DNA from 2 places in the Leptolyngbya sp. ST-U4 genome. Region 1 is predicted to be linked to the other one. Evidence: riboswitches for the same ligand, from Rfam matches in the RefSeq annotation. Region 1 holds a riboswitch; the other holds the start of a gene.
The links. Region 1 has a riboswitch for cobalamin ahead of NDA02_RS01005 (CbtB-domain containing protein). Riboswitches for the same ligand answer to the same signal wherever they lie in the genome.
Positions count from the first base shown of each region.

Region 2: another riboswitch for cobalamin. It lies ahead of NDA02_RS00125 (sirohydrochlorin chelatase); the one in region 1 lies ahead of NDA02_RS01005 (CbtB-domain containing protein).

Region 1 is NZ_JAMPKZ010000001.1:239,930-247,505, forward strand. It holds gene NDA02_RS00990 (tetratricopeptide repeat protein) at 1-826, shown strand, start outside; gene cobW (cobalamin biosynthesis protein CobW) at 840-1,922, opposite strand; gene NDA02_RS01000 (hypothetical protein) at 2,133-3,347, opposite strand; gene NDA02_RS01005 (CbtB-domain containing protein) at 3,569-3,757, opposite strand; cobalamin riboswitch at 3,775-3,945, opposite strand; gene NDA02_RS01010 (response regulator) at 4,280-4,786, shown strand; gene NDA02_RS01015 (hypothetical protein) at 4,798-5,019, opposite strand; gene NDA02_RS01020 (ATP synthase F0 subunit B) at 5,151-5,861, opposite strand; gene coaD (pantetheine-phosphate adenylyltransferase) at 5,750-6,322, opposite strand; gene NDA02_RS01030 (alpha/beta fold hydrolase) at 6,550-7,404, opposite strand.
Region 2 is NZ_JAMPKZ010000001.1:30,699-38,274, forward strand. It holds gene NDA02_RS00110 (hypothetical protein) at 1-263, shown strand, start outside; gene NDA02_RS00115 (DoxX family protein) at 313-861, opposite strand; gene sipA (regulatory protein SipA) at 1,209-1,451, opposite strand; gene NDA02_RS00125 (sirohydrochlorin chelatase) at 1,494-2,552, opposite strand; cobalamin riboswitch at 2,591-2,746, opposite strand; gene NDA02_RS00130 (hypothetical protein) at 2,846-3,115, opposite strand; gene NDA02_RS00135 (MarC family protein) at 3,377-4,000, shown strand; gene ychF (redox-regulated ATPase YchF) at 4,087-5,178, shown strand; gene serS (serine--tRNA ligase) at 5,246-6,523, shown strand; gene NDA02_RS00150 (hypothetical protein) at 6,710-7,447, shown strand; gene NDA02_RS00155 (DUF6391 domain-containing protein) at 7,503-7,576, opposite strand, start outside.

The DNA.
Region 1 (7,576 bases):
TTCCCTGCTGCAACAGTCGATCAAAGCCTACGAAGAAGCCCTGCGCTACCGTCCGGCGGAATCTGACCCGCTGCGCTATGCCTCAACACAAAACAATCTGGGAACCACCTACTGGAATCTGGCACAGCATCAGCAGCCGCTCGACAACCTGAAGCGATCGATCGCCGCCTACACCGAAGCCCTGCACTACTACGATCCAGCGCAAGACCCGCTCAACTTTGCCATGATTCAAAATAATTTGGGTACGGCGTTCTGGAATCTAGCACAGTATGAGCATCCGCGTGACTGGCTCTTGCTGGCAGTTTCGGCGTATCGAATTGCCCTAAAGTATCGCACTCCCTCCACGGCTCCGGCTGCATTTGCTGCGACGCAAAACAATCTGGGCACGGCATTCTGGCATCTGGCAAACCATACTGATCCGCCTGCCGATCGGATGGAATATTTGCAGGCAGCAATTGGGGCATACCAGACTGCTCTGGAAGCGATCGAGCAGCTCTCGCAGAAATTCGGTCAGCAGCCGGGAGTCATTTCGTTTGACGTAGCTGCCACCCACAATAACCAGGGACTTGCCCACTATCAGCTTGCTACCGATCTTCAGCTTGGTTTAGCCACCGCAGACCAGCTTTCCCACCTGGAGCAAGCCCTGCACCATCACCTGCAAGCATTGCAACGCTGGAAGCAGCAGTCCGATCTGCGCCAAACGGCTGTCACCTGCATCCTGCAAACCCTGCGCGCCTGCTACAGCCAGCTTGGACTGGAAGGACAAAACCAGGCACTTTCTAAAATTCCCGCCTCACTACTGCCCGAAATTTTGCCCCGACTGTAATCCGGTCTCAAGGCTACGCTGTCACCGGAATCATTGCCTGTTCGATCTGCTGTCGATCGATCGCCCGCCCAATGAATACTAGCCGAGTTTGGCGCAGTTCCTCGCCCTGCCAGGGACGATCGTAGAAAGAGTTAAACCGATCGCCCACCCCTTGAAGCACGAGCCGCATCGATTTATTTGGCACGGCAACAAATCCTTTAATCCGGTAGATTTCCTGCTGCTGCACCAGGGTTCTAAGGCGATCGATCAGTTGAGCGGGGTCAAAGGCGCAATCGAGTATCACCTGGACAGAATTAATATCGTCGTCGTGGTCGTGGTCTTCCTCGTGATCGTGATGGCTGGGGCGATTCTCCAAATCAGATTCGACTGCCGCATTAAACCCCAACAAAACATTCGGACTGATCTGTCCCTGATGGCAGGGCACAATCTTCACTCCCGAAGAAAGCTCTTGTTGAAGCCACTGCTGCACTTTCGCCTGATTTGCTGGGTCTACGCGATCGGCTTTGGTCAACAGCACCAGATCGGCACAGGCAAGCTGATCTTCAAACAGTTCTTCGATCGGCGTTTCGTGTTCTAGCGTGGGGTCTGCTTCTCGCTGTGCCGTGAGTGCGTCCCGATCGCCGACTATTTGCCCCTGAGCTAGAGCTTCACAGTCCACCACTGTAATAACCCCGTCTACCGTTGCCCCAGTGCGGATCTCAGGCCAGCGAAACGCCTGCACAAGCGGTTTGGGCAGAGCTAAACCTGAAGTCTCGATCAAAATGCAGTCGAGCTGATCGCGCCGTTTCAGCAATTCCTGCATCGTCGGCAAAAATTCCTCCTGCACCGTGCAGCAGAGACAGCCGTTCGTCAATTCCACAATATTGTCTGCAAGATTCGTGTTTGCAACCTGAGAAGCGTCCAGCGCGGCTTCGGAGGAATCTTCCGGGCAAACCTGACAGGAACGCAGCAAATCACCGTCAATGCCCACTTCGCCGAATTCGTTCACCAAAACTGCAATGCGTCGCCCTTCGTTGTTTTGCAGCAAATGCCGAATGAGCGTTGTTTTGCCTGCGCCCAGAAATCCGGTAACGATCGTGACAGGAATTTTGTGCATCGTGAAATCTCCTGAAGTTTTGATATTGGCTTAAAATCCTGAAGATCAAATTCTTAGAGGATGCTTGAAACGGGCTACCTGTGCTGCGAACCGCTCCCCTGACCCTCTAAACCTAGAGAGAACTGAACCGCTAAGAAAGGTTTCAAAGTTCCCACAAGAGGGGAATTTAGGGGGCAGTGTAAAAGCCTAGACACCCAATTAAACATCCTCTTAAATCCTGCCTGTGTCTGGCTTGACAGAACTTTTACGATAACGTGAACCCGATCGCATTCTCCCTGCTCCAAACCCGATCACCATCCCAATTCCCACAATCGCGGTCATATAGCCCAGCGTCATCAGCCGCACTGATAACGGAGGCGCAATGCTTTCGATGTCGATCGCCTGAGCCAGCGTCAGCGGAGCAGAATTCGCTGGAGAAACTGCCTCAATTTGAATCTGGTGAGGCGCACCGTCAAAAAACTGCTGCTGCCAAGTGAACACGCCATTTGCATCGGGCTTGCCCGCGACCGACAGCACCGTCATGCCATGCTCTAGATCCTTTGCTTGCAGCCGAAAAGTCGTATCCTGAACAGGCTGATTTGTGCGGGTATCAATCAATCGAGCCGATAGATCTGCCAGTTTGCCCACAGTGGCGATCGTATCGCCCAGGTATTCCAGCTTGAGCGACCCGACCTCAGCCGTCGTCCGGCTTAAAGATAACGGTTCTAGCTGGGAATGTTCAGCATTTTCCGCGCTGATGTTCACAACCAGCAAAGCTACAATGGCTGCCATTGCCGCCCCCGACAACAGCAGTCGTACTGATTGAGACAGTTCCTCAGAGCCTCCGCGAGGCTGTTTTGCGATGAGCCAACCGCCAAGCAACCCCACCAGCAGCAAAATCACCGCCAGCGTTGCTGCATTGCGATATTTCACCGGGTTTTCTGGCACATTCAGCACAAAGGTTTGGGCAACGGGCGCGTTGATTCCGGGAGCCGCGATCGTGGCTTGCAGCGTATAGCTTCCCCGAATCGGCAGGATGGTTTCTAGCTCCAGCAGACTTGTTGCGGAAGTCAGATTTGCATTAAGCAATGTGGTTCCTTCAACCATTGGAAAATCGCTAGAAAGCCAGGGAGTTTTTGCAGGCGTATTGAGCGTGATCTGCCACTGAGCATTCTGCACGGGTTGGTGTTGGCGGTTCGCTGCCTCAAGCCTGAGCCGGACGGGCTGGTGTGCCGGAACAATTTCGCTCAGGGGCGGCTGCGCGACAAGCTGAATTTGAACTTTGCCAGCAAGAACAGGAGTTTTAGACTGCACTGCTTCCGCCGGAGCATCGATCGCTATGCCTTGATGAACCTGTTCCGGATGTGCCTGAGCTGAAAGACTTAGCACCAAAACGCTCACCAGGCAAAGCCAGCCCAGGAGCCAACGGCGCGATGAAGTTGTCATGTGCTGCCTCTTTTGTTGCCTTAGATTTTGCAGGAAGCTACCCCTGCTTCACTAAAGATGTTTAAGCAGTATCCAATCCTCCACCTTGCCCCCACGATTCCCCTTTCTGTCCCCAACTCTAGGGCGTTGAACCCTGAAGTGGGCGAGGTTCCCCCTGGAATAAGGAGGCTAGGAAGCGGTTTGGAAACTCATCCTGACGTTTCAAACATCCTACGAATTGCCTAATGACAGCCTACCCCCAGCATCGAGTGGCGGGTTTCGTGCAGGGTATTGTGTGCGGGCAAATGGGGGCTGAAGTAGATCGTCCAGAGCGTGATTGAAGTGAGTGACAAAAACAGAGCAGACTGGACGGGAATCGAAAGCGCAAATTGAATCGTGCGCTGCCGGGAGCTTTGCATTGCAGTTGTCATCTGTACCTCGCAGATTGAGTGAACTTTTGAGCGTTGGTGGGCATCCTGACTTAGAGATGGAACTGCGAACGATCGAGCTTTTTCGCCGAACGATCGAGCCTGCTCATTACAGTTGCGGGACAGCGTTGGACTTACACCAAACTTTCCCCGGTTTTCTAGACTCCTTATCCATTGCAGGGTCTATCTACCTCTGACGGCTGCTCTCCGCCAGAACCAACGAATTTAATCGTCTCATCACCCTACCACAGATGATGTTCCCTATCGCTGTAGCTATCTGCTTGCGATCACTGAGCCAATTTACTTTAAAGGCTACAATGCAAGTGAAAAATAGTAGTCTCTGCAAAGATGCGAATCGACTGTACAATAACTAAAATTAAATTAAAAAACGAACTAATTAAAACTATTCTTATCTTTCAGGGCTGATCCACTCGTAATTCATGAATCGCAAAGTCACCCCTTGTTTGTTGCAAGTCTAAATTGCTAAAAAATGCTGCCCCTCTTGCTCTCCTCTTGCTTCCCTCAATGACTGTACCCCAAGCTAGTCAGGAAAAGCGCGATCGTATTTTGTTAGTTGAGGATAATCTTTACAATCGCGAATTGATGCAGGACTATCTGCAAACTTGCTTTGGAGTGGGAGTTGCAGCCGTTACAGAAGGGAGACAGGCACTAGCAACCCTCTCTGTGTATCACCCTGACCTCATTTTGCTTGACCTGAAGCTGCCCGATATCGATGGGTTCGCGGTGCTGCAAGAAATGGCAAATCGATCGCTTCAGATTCCAGTTTTTGTGGTTACAGCCTGTGCGCGTCCAGAAGATAGAGAGCGGGCAATGAGTCTCGGAGCCGACCGCTATTTTGTGAAGCCGACCTGTTTAAGAGAGCTATGTCTGGCGATCGAATCGGTCTTAAAGCAGCCCACATCTTGCAGCTTTCAGAACCTTCGTCTGTACGATGCCGCATTCTTAGTAGGCACAAACCCAGGAGCAACACTTTCTCACCGACCTGCATTTGATGAGGAAAATCGGTTTTGAACGAATTTGAACTAATTAGGCTGACCGTGGTTGGGTGGATTATCTTGCCCGCTCTCAGCAGAACGCTCGGATGAGGACAAGGCATCTAGCAGATAGCTCAGGGTTTGCAGGGAACGCCCAGTTTCTAAAATTTGCTGCTCAAGCTGTGAATTCAGCAGCGTTGTGGTTTGCAGGTTTGTCAGTGCCTGTTCTAGCACTGCCCTTGCTTGAGTAACAAACTCTTCTGATGTCATATTTGGGTTCTAAGCTTGACAATCTCAGGGAACTCTGTATTTACAGTCTAGCCTCTGCATTAATCCAGCAGAATTGAGGAAAACCCGCAATCGCGAATGAAGTTTTGATGGATTAAAGCAGAAAGAGTGACCTAGTAACGTGAAGCTGGGGGAAAGCGGTTGGCAGAATAGCTGTCACTCGCTGGATTTGAGGTTCCGCCCGAAATCTGCTGCCGTCCGTTCCGCACCACCCGCATCATTTCGTTGAGCTGCTGTTCCATATCGCGCAAGACGCGGTCGGCATAGTCGTCTGCCCCGCGCTGAATTTCTTCGCACTCTGCCAGAGCCATGCGCTGAAGGTCTTCTAGCTCTTGCTGGGCACGTCGTCGGATCTGTTCTATATCGGCGATCGTCTGCTGCTGCATGGAGTCACATTCCTGCTGCACCTGCTGTCGGATTCGCTGTGCCTCAAGCTCTGCCTGCCGGATAATGCCCATTTCATCCAGAATCTGGGCGGCTCGCTGCTGAGCGGCTTCAATAATTTCCTCGGCATACTGCTCTGCATCCAGCAGCACTTCCTCTTTGTGCAGCAATAGCTCGGTGGCTTCCTGAAAAGCTCCGGGCAAACTGAGCCGCACCAGATCAAGCTGATCGAGCAACTGCTCTTCGTCCACCAGCGTCCGCCGGCTGAGCGGAATTCGGGGACTGTCGAGAATGATTTCTTCTAGCCTGTTTAGCTCGCGCTGAATGTCTACTCCATTGAGTCGTACCCCTTCCCGGTGGCTGGGCTGCTGGTTCCCAGAGTGGCTACCGTTCGAGGCTCTGCGGTCGGGGCTGGGGCGATCGGAGTTTTGGCGAAGCATTGGTACAGATCCAGGGCGACAGGAGGGGGAACAAGATGGTCTATGGGTCCGCCGAAGCGGGCGATTTCTTTGACAACACTGCTGCTGAGAAAGCTATATTCCGGGTCAGTGGTGAGGAAAACGGTTTCAATCTCGGCGGAGAGGGTTTTGTTGGTGTGTGCCATTTGCAGTTCCATCTCAAAGTCGGACACGGCCCGCAGCCCTCGCAGGAGGACTTGTGCCTGGCGCATTCTGGCATAGGTGACGGCTAAACCCTCGAAGTGATCAATCTCCAGGTTGGGTAAGTGCTGGGTCGATCGCCGAATTTGGTCAGTGCGCTGCTCTACCGGAAATAAAGGGGCTTTATTCGGGTTGCGAAACACGACCACAATCACCTGTTCAAAGAGCCGACAGCCCCGCTCGATGATATTCAGATGACCGCGTGTAATCGGATCAAAACTGCCGGGATAAATTGCGATCACAAGCCACACGTGCAAAGTAAAGGACAGCAGCGAAAGATACGAAGCAAGAACCAATGAGGGAGAATCCAAAGAAATCAAGGCGTTTACCGCCAGGATCGTCTAGCTTTCCTCAAGGCGATTATATCGAACAGCTTCGGAATCATCACGGGCAATTTTGGGACTCAGGCATAGGTTTCACGGCGGCTCAACGCTTCAGGGAACGATCGGACCGGAGCGATCGAAGCAACCTACAGAATTTGGCGGCGCAAAAACGGCAGCAGCACCTCGTTTACTCTCTCGTGCCAGTCCTCCTGCGGGTAATGCCCGACTTCTTCCAGCTTGACAAGCTCAGCATCCGCTACTTGCTGCCTCAGCGTTTCAGCCAAACTAAACGGTAACCACGGGTCGCGCATTCCCCAGGCGATTAGGGTGGGCTGTTTCCAGTCTGCAAAGCCCTTTTCGATTTCTGCCATGGCCTCCGCCAAGTGTAGATTTTGCACCGTGACAAATAGCGATCGACCCGCCGCTGAACTTTTTAGAAACGGACGACGATACACATCCAGATCTTTATCCTCAACCCGATAACCGCCACCGCCCTCCAAAGTGCGATCGACCAGAAGCGGGTCTTGGGTCATCATTTCGCCCACCAGGGGAATTCCAAGCTGGCGTATTTTCCAGGGAAGTTTTGCCGCCGTACCGATTGGCGTATTCAAAATTGCTAGCCGTTCGATCCGATTGGGATGACGCAGCGCGTACTGTAACCCCACCGACCCCACAAAACCTTGCACCACCAGCGAACAGCGGTCGATCGCTAGTGCATCCAAAAAATCTCCCAGGGCAGTGACATAGGCATCCGGCGTGTAGGCAAAGTCGCGGCGATCGGGCTGAGCGGAAAAACCAGAGCCAATCCAATCGGGGGCAATCGAGCGAAACCCTTGTTCTGCCAGGGCAGGCATAACATTGCGCCAGCTATAGCTTTGAGCGGGAATGCCATGCAGTAAAACGACAGGCGGTTTGTCTCTGGGATTGAGAGGGTCAGACGATCGATAAAACCATTTCAGCTTGCCGACTTCGATCTGATTTTCCTGAGCGTTCTTTGCCATGACCATATGGTTAAAGCGGTTTTTAAGTGTGTCTTATTGTTGCCTGAGCGTATCGCGGAATGGGGCTGAGGACAAGTGAGGAGTGGATGGGCAAGGAGATGCAGTGGTAGTACTTTGAGGCTTTGGGGGGCTTTGGGTTTGTGGAGGCGATCCTAGTAACAAGTCAGAGGAT
Region 2 (7,576 bases), 210 kb from region 1:
CCCAACTCATCTTCAGCTTCTACCGCGAAAATCCCTATCAGCTTGAAGAGATTCGCTGTCTGCAAAGCTGCAAACTGTCAAGACGCTGGGGTGTTCTAAAAATTATTTGCCCAACCTTTGAAGTTGCAGAAGCCCTGGTCTTGGGCATTAACACCTTAAAAGAACCGATCGCCCAACTGCGTCTTGCTCAACAGATCGAAATCAGTGTGAATCGAGCAGTAGTGCAGCACTTCACAGTGCCATCCTCCAGACTCACAGCTTGAGCAAGGTTTTAGGACGATCGGTTTACTGCTGCGCCAAAGCGACTTCTATTTACTTAATGGCTGCTTCCTGAGAAGCAGATTGAGAAACAGATGCAGCCGAGGTGGTGACCCCCAGTGCCGGAACCGGAGACGCTGAAGCTGCGCTCAACCAACCCGCCAACAGCGTGTCCACCGAGAATAAACCTGCCCCATTCACTACAAAGAACAGGAAGCAGGCAGCATACAGCATCGACAGTTCCAGGTAAGGAATACTGAAGCCTGCAACCAGAACATGGTGATACATCGCGACCAGCATGGTGGAAAACAGACCCAGTGCCGCTGGACGGGTGAGAAATCCCAGTGCTAGCAGCGGTGCGCCAACCAGTTCTGTGAGGGCTGCCACATAGCTGAAAAAGATCGGGAAGGGTAGCCCAATGACTTGAACGTATGCCTGAGCGAAACTTTCGATATTAGAGAGTTTGTCGATTCCGTTGTGAACCATCACGACACCTGCCACGACCCGCAAAATTGTCCAGGCAGTTTGAGACAGGTAGTTCGGCGTGAAATTGGGCTGAAGAACCGCGATCGTCGTCGCAGTAAGACGTTGTGCGAGATTCATAGCTTATCTAAATGAGGAAGGATGAGTGCAAAAAGAGCGAAGCGAACCATGCAGTGCCAGGGAACCTGGGAGCGAGGCTAGCGATGTGAAGCAGTTTTCCCCTGGAAATCATTCGTTGGGGATTATCGTGAGCCTACACTCACTATTATATTAAGAAATATAACAAAATTTAATGAATAATCAAGAAAATGAGAGCTAAATTTTGCTCCTGCAATCAGGAACAGCGATAAAGGCAACCGCAATAAAACAAAACCCCGTCCACAAGATGCAGACGGAGCAAGGTTATACCCAATTGAGCGCGAAGAATGAAGAGTGAAATGTTAAGGGACGGTTAGAGTCAGATTCGCTTATTTAGACAACAAGCGATCGATGTATTGGCTTTCCATCAAAAAAATTCCCCTGGCAAATTTCACGCCCCAGTAATTGCCGGGACGGCGATCCATCACAACGCCTTCTTCACCAAGCTGGATCAAACTGGGAGGACGCAGCATTGGCATCGGGTCAGCCGTTTTGAGATAAGGCGGCATCACCACGACCTGCACTCGATCGCCCACCGTAAATTCTTTAGTCTCTGGTTTTGCCTCTGACATTGCCCATTCCTCACTCTGCTGTTTTTAGTGTATCGCTCTCAGCTAGGGCACATTCCAGATCCGCTGATGGTATTGTTCCGGCTCCGCATAGGGGTCGATCGCCTCATGAGCATGACCGTGCGAATGTCCGTGATCATGAGAATGTCCATGATCGTGCGAATGTCCGTGCGCGTCTCCCTGACCGACCGCCGCCAGCCGAAATTTGCACATTTCACAGTTCATGTTTACCTGACCAAGCTGGGTTTCGATTTCTCGATCGCGCAGCACATGGAAAAGCTGGGGGTGCAGTCCCATTTCGGGGAGACAGGTCAGCTCAATGTCAGGGTGAAGCTGCTGCTGCTCGTCCACAATGTTGAAAATCTTTTTAACGAGCGCACCCGTAAACAGGAAATAGGGCAGCACTACGATCCGCTTCGGTTCGTACAAACGGGCACGGCGGAAGCCTTCTTCGAGACGGGGATGGGTAATGCCAATAAAGCAAGTTTCGACCGTGTGATAGCCGCTACCTTCCCACATCATCCGCGCCATTTTATAAACGTCACCGTTGGCATCGGGGTCGCTTGAGCCTCGTCCTACAAACAGCAGCACTGTCTCGCTGCGATCGATTCCTTGAGGGTTCCACTGGGGCTGATCCAGCTCTACCAATCGGGTTTGCCATAGATCGAGAATACCTGGCGTGATACCAAAGTGCCTGCCGTAGTGAAACTTGACCTGCGGATGCCGCTGACGGGCGCGATCGAGTTCATTGGTTACGTCAAATTTGTTATGCCGCGCGGCGAATAGCAAAATCGGCAGCACTGAAAGCTCGGTATAGCCCTGCTCGACACAGCGATCGACTCCCTGCTGAATCGTCGGTTCCGTTAACTCCAGAAAACAGGGAACCACCGGACGCGACGAATCGAGAGCCTGATATGCTTCGGCAAAGTCCAGCAAGCCCTGCCGCCCATCAGCATCGCGGCTTCCATGTCCTACCAGCAGCACCGGACGGTGCAACGGCAGCGGCGCAAGCTGAACAGCGCTGACAGACTCGCGATCGGCAAGATTAAGCGAATCCTGCGGGGTAATTTCCGCAAAAGAACCAGAAATATCAGAGGAAAGCATCATATCTCAAGAACCCTTTTCCCGTGCAGCGCAGGAAATAGAGTGAAAAACCAGCAAGGCGGCATCCTGGCTTAGACTCAGCGTTGAAACGCACGATCGAGATTCATCGTTAAGATTCACGGCTGAGATTTACAGTTGCGGCACAGCGTCGGACTCACACCGAACTTTCCCACCCTTGCGGCGATTCACGTTTGCCAAGCTATCTTATCCCATTCCGCCAGCAGCCTCTATGGTGGGGTGGGGGATTGCGTTCATCCCTAACCTTAGAAAGCCACACTTTAAGAAACCATACTTTAACGAGGCACGCGGTCTCGCAGCAAATCGACCGATCGAGGCTGCACTTCATTCGGCAACTGGGCGACCCACGCTCCTGGTTGCTGACTCAGCGGCTGAGCAGGCAAATCATCACGGGCGAACTCAGAGAGGTCAGGCAACATTGCCGCCAGTCGTGCTGTGAGGTGAGGCAGCATCGGCACGGAGCCAAACAAAGCCAAAGTTCCCAGGGATGAGGCTGAAAAAAGGCTAACTGCCAGCAAACGGTCTACCAGCGATCGAGAACGCATAGGCTTAACAGTTCGTTACCTTGACATCTTCATCAGTCTATCGCTGCTGCTGCGGTTTGTGTAAATCATCATGATTGGGATCCTAATAGGGACTGTCAAATGGGAACTGTCAGCAGACAGGTTGAATTTTTAGTTAGATTTCCAAGGACTGAAGTTTCAAAGCCCTCCCCGACTCAACCAAGGGCAGGATGAAGCGATCGATCCATCAAGCTACGCTAAAAGAGAAATTTTAGGAGCAGTGAGCGGCTGATGGAACTCTCCATCGAAATCTCGATTTTTGTCCGAACGTTTATCGCCGTGTTTGTGCTGGCGGATGCGCTGGGAAATGCACCCATTTTTTTGATATTAACCAAAGGGATGGAGCTGCCGGAACGAAACCGGGTGGTCGATCGCGCCAGTTTGATCGCCACGTTGATCATCCTGACCTTTGCCTTTGCCGGAAAATACATTCTCAATTATCTGCATATCAGCATGGCGTCGCTTCAGGTGGCGGGTGGTTTGCTGCTGCTGATGATCGCCCTCGATATGCTCAGAGGTGAACTCGATCAACCGATCGTCGAACAGGGACGCGACGTTGCCATTACTCCCCTGGCTCTGCCCCTGCTTGCCGGACCCGGAACCCTTACCACCGTCATGCTTCTTATGTCGAATGCGCCTTCTGCGGTAGGACACCTCAGCGTGGCGGCTGGAATTGGGGCGGCGATGGCAGTGACGTGGTTTATCTTTCGTCAGGCAACCTGGATTGATAAGTTCATTGGAGCCGAAGGCGCAGTCATTGCAACTCAGCTTCTCGGTTTTCTACTGGCGGCTCTGGCGATCGAGATTGGCAGCTCTGGCATCCGGGAACTGCTGATGACGCAGGCAACCCATTCGGGATGGGGCTAGGTGAAATAGTCGATTCCGCCCAAAACCTGGCACACTGGACAATGAACATTAGATGAACCTGAAAGGGATAGACCTGGGATTAGACCATGCTGAGAGCCGGAATTGTCGGACTGCCCAACGTAGGCAAATCCACGCTGTTTAACGCGCTGGTGGCAAATGCAAAGGCGGAAGCAGCAAACTTTCCCTTTTGTACGATCGAACCGAATGTCGGAGTGGTGGCTGTGCCCGATGAGCGGCTACAAGTGCTGTCAAAGATCTCTGATTCAGTAGAAGTGATTCCGGCACGGGTGGAGTTTGTCGATATCGCTGGACTGGTCGAGGGCGCAAGCAAAGGCGAAGGCTTGGGCAACCAGTTTCTTGCCAACATTCGCGAAGTTGATGCGATCGTGCATGTGGTGCGCTGCTTCGACAACGATGACATTATTCACGTTGCAGGCTCGGTTGACCCGGTGCGTGATATTGAGATTATTAACCTGGAACTGGCCTTGTCTGACCTGGCGCAAATCGATCGCCGGATCGATCGCGTCCGCAAGCAAGCCCGCACCAGTAAAGAAGCTCAGGCAGAATTAGCCGTCCTCGAAAAGCTGGTTCCTGTCTTGAACGAAGGCAAACCCGCCCGTCAGGTTGAACTAAACGAAGAAGAAGAATTGCTGATCAAAGTGCTGGGACTGCTAACCCGCAAACCCGTGATTTATGCCGCCAACGTTTCCGAGGATGATCTGGCAAGCGGTAACGAGTGGGTCGATCGCGTCCGGGAGCTGGCAAAGCAAGAAAACGCTCAGGTCGTCGTTGTATCGGCTCAGGTCGAAGCGGAATTGGTGGAACTGCCAGAAGCCGATCGCGCTGAATTTCTCGAATCGCTGGGTGTGCAGGAAGGCGGCTTAAAGTCTCTGATTCGCGCCACCTACGATCTGCTTGGACTTCGCACCTACTTCACGACTGGACCTAAAGAAACTCGTGCCTGGACAATCAAAGCCGGAATGGTGGCTCCTCAAGCGGCAGGCGTCATTCACACCGACTTCGAGCGAGGCTTTATTCGCGCTGAAACCGTGGCTTACAACGATTTGGTTACGACCGGGTCGATGGGGGCTGCCAAGGAAAAAGGCTTGGTACGGAGCGAAGGTAAAGACTACACGGTGCAAGAAGGCGATGTAATGCTGTTCCGCTTTAACGTTTAGGTTCTGCCCAAGACAGGCTATCCTGATTTATTGGCAGTAATTCGGTTGAAATTGTCGAGGAGCCGTTGTGATCGACCTCAAGCAGCTACGGGAAAATCCAGAAGCGTTTCAGGCACAGCTTAGTTTGCGGGGCAAGTTTGATTTGTCTCCCCTACTTTCGCTTGATCGCCAGCAGCGCGAAATTGAGGTGAAACGATCGCAGCTTCAGGCACGCAGCAATGAAATCGGCAAGCTTGTCGGGCAGAAAATGAAGTCTGGAGCCAAACTGGATGATGCCGAAATCCAAGCCCTGAAAGAAGAGGGCAATCAGCTTAAGGCGCAAATCGGCGAGCTAGAAGCACAGGAGCGCGAGATCAAGGCAGAACTTGAGAAAACTGTTCTCACTATTCCTAACCTGCCCGATCCAAGTACGCCGATCGGCAAAGACGAAGAGGAGAACGTTGAGCTGTACCGCTGGGGTGATGAGTACCTGCCAACAAATTCAGAGATTCTGCCCCATTGGGAAATTGGCGAAAAGCTGGGGATTCTCAACTTTGAGCAATCGACCCGCATTGCCCAGAGCCGCTTTGTGTCGCTGATCGGAGCAGGAGCCGCTCTGGAACGCGCCCTGATTCAGTTGATGCTCAACACCCACATTGCCGCAGGCTATACCGAAGTGCTGCCGCCGTTTCTGGTGAATTCTGAAACGCTGACGGCATCGGGGCAGCTCCCTAAGTTTGCCGAGGAAAGCTTCCAGTGCAAGAACGATGATCTGTGGCTCATTCCTACCGCAGAAGTGCCGATTACCAGCCTGTATCGTGACGAGATTCTGGATTCGACAGAGCTACCCAAACATTTTTGCGCCTACACGCCCTGTTTTCGCCGTGAAGCGGGCAGCTATGGGCGAGATACACGCGGACTGATTCGGCTGCACCAATTTGACAAAGTAGAAATGTACAAGTTTGTGCTGCCGGAAACGTCGGAGGAAGAACATCAAACGCTGTTGAAAAATGCAGAGGCGATTTTGCAGGCGTTGAAGCTGCCCTATCGAGTCATTCAGCTCTGCACGGGAGATTTAGGATTTTCAGCCACAAAGACCTACGACCTGGAAGTGTGGATGCCCTCGTCTGGCAAGTATCGCGAAATTTCAAGCTGCTCGAATTGCAAAGATTTTCAGGCACGACGTGGCAATATTCGCTTTAAGGAAGCAGGCAAAAAGGGGACGCAGTTTGTTCACACGCTAAACGGCTCTGGTCTGGCGGTAGGTCGCACAATGGCGGCAATTTTGGAAAACTATCAGCAGCCGGACGGTACGGTAAAAGTTCCAGAGGTCTTGCAGTCTTACTTGCAGCGCGATGTGCTTTAAAGGTCAGTGAGAAGCAAGTTTGAAAGCTGCATTCTCGATCGACGGGTCATTCAACCAGCTCCAATATCACTTCAGCTCTGGAAAACCAGGCTCGATCGCTGTAGTTCTATTCAGAGCATTCAGTTCACTCCTTGCATCGGGTGGCTGATTCTTGTTTTGCAAACCTGAAAATTGATCGCTACAGTTATGAAACTTTCTCGCTGGATTGCTGTATTCGGACTGAGTCTGACAACATCGCTAAATTTAATTCCTGCTGCCGCTGCCTCTACCTATCAAAGCAGTAACAAAAAAACCACGATCGTTTTAGAAGAAGCCACACAGACCGGTAACACGACCCGGCGCGGCTTTTATTTCACAGAAAGCGCAGGTCGGCAGTGGATGGGCGACATGAACATCACCAGTACCAGTGCTGGAGCCGGACAAACGGTTTATAGCGGCACGTTTACGGATCGCACCAGCGGACCCGGAACGAACCTTACCTGTACTGGAAATATTCGCATTTCCCGGCAGCAGCCTGGAGTCGCCAATCGCGTTGGGGCACAAGCAACCTGGCAGGTCACAGGCGGATCGGGCTGTCCCTCAATTGGTCAAACCTTCACACTGAGCCTTCAGGAATCCCTGCCCCGTCCCGATCGCAGCGGTAACTTCACCGCACAAAATGCCAATACCTGGATGAGCCAGACTAACGGAACCGTGACCTGGCTTCCCTGGCGTGTGGTTTCTTCAGACGGTCAGCTCAACTGTCGCGAGACGCCTAACGGTGCAATTAAGCAGGTTTATCGAGCGAATGACCAGATCTTGGCAGAGACACGCGGAGGCAACGCCTTCACAGTCGCCAACGGCAATCCCTGGATGCTGACGCGCAACGGCTGCTATGTTCGTGCGAATTCTCAGTACATTCAGCCCGTATCGGCAACTTACTAGTCAGCAGCTTATCTAGCCAACAACTTACTAGTCAATACCAACCAATCATCAGGGCTTAGCGATCGATCCACTTTACCCGGACAAAATGCGTCGGATAGCCCTGACGCTCACCGAGAAAATGAATTCCTT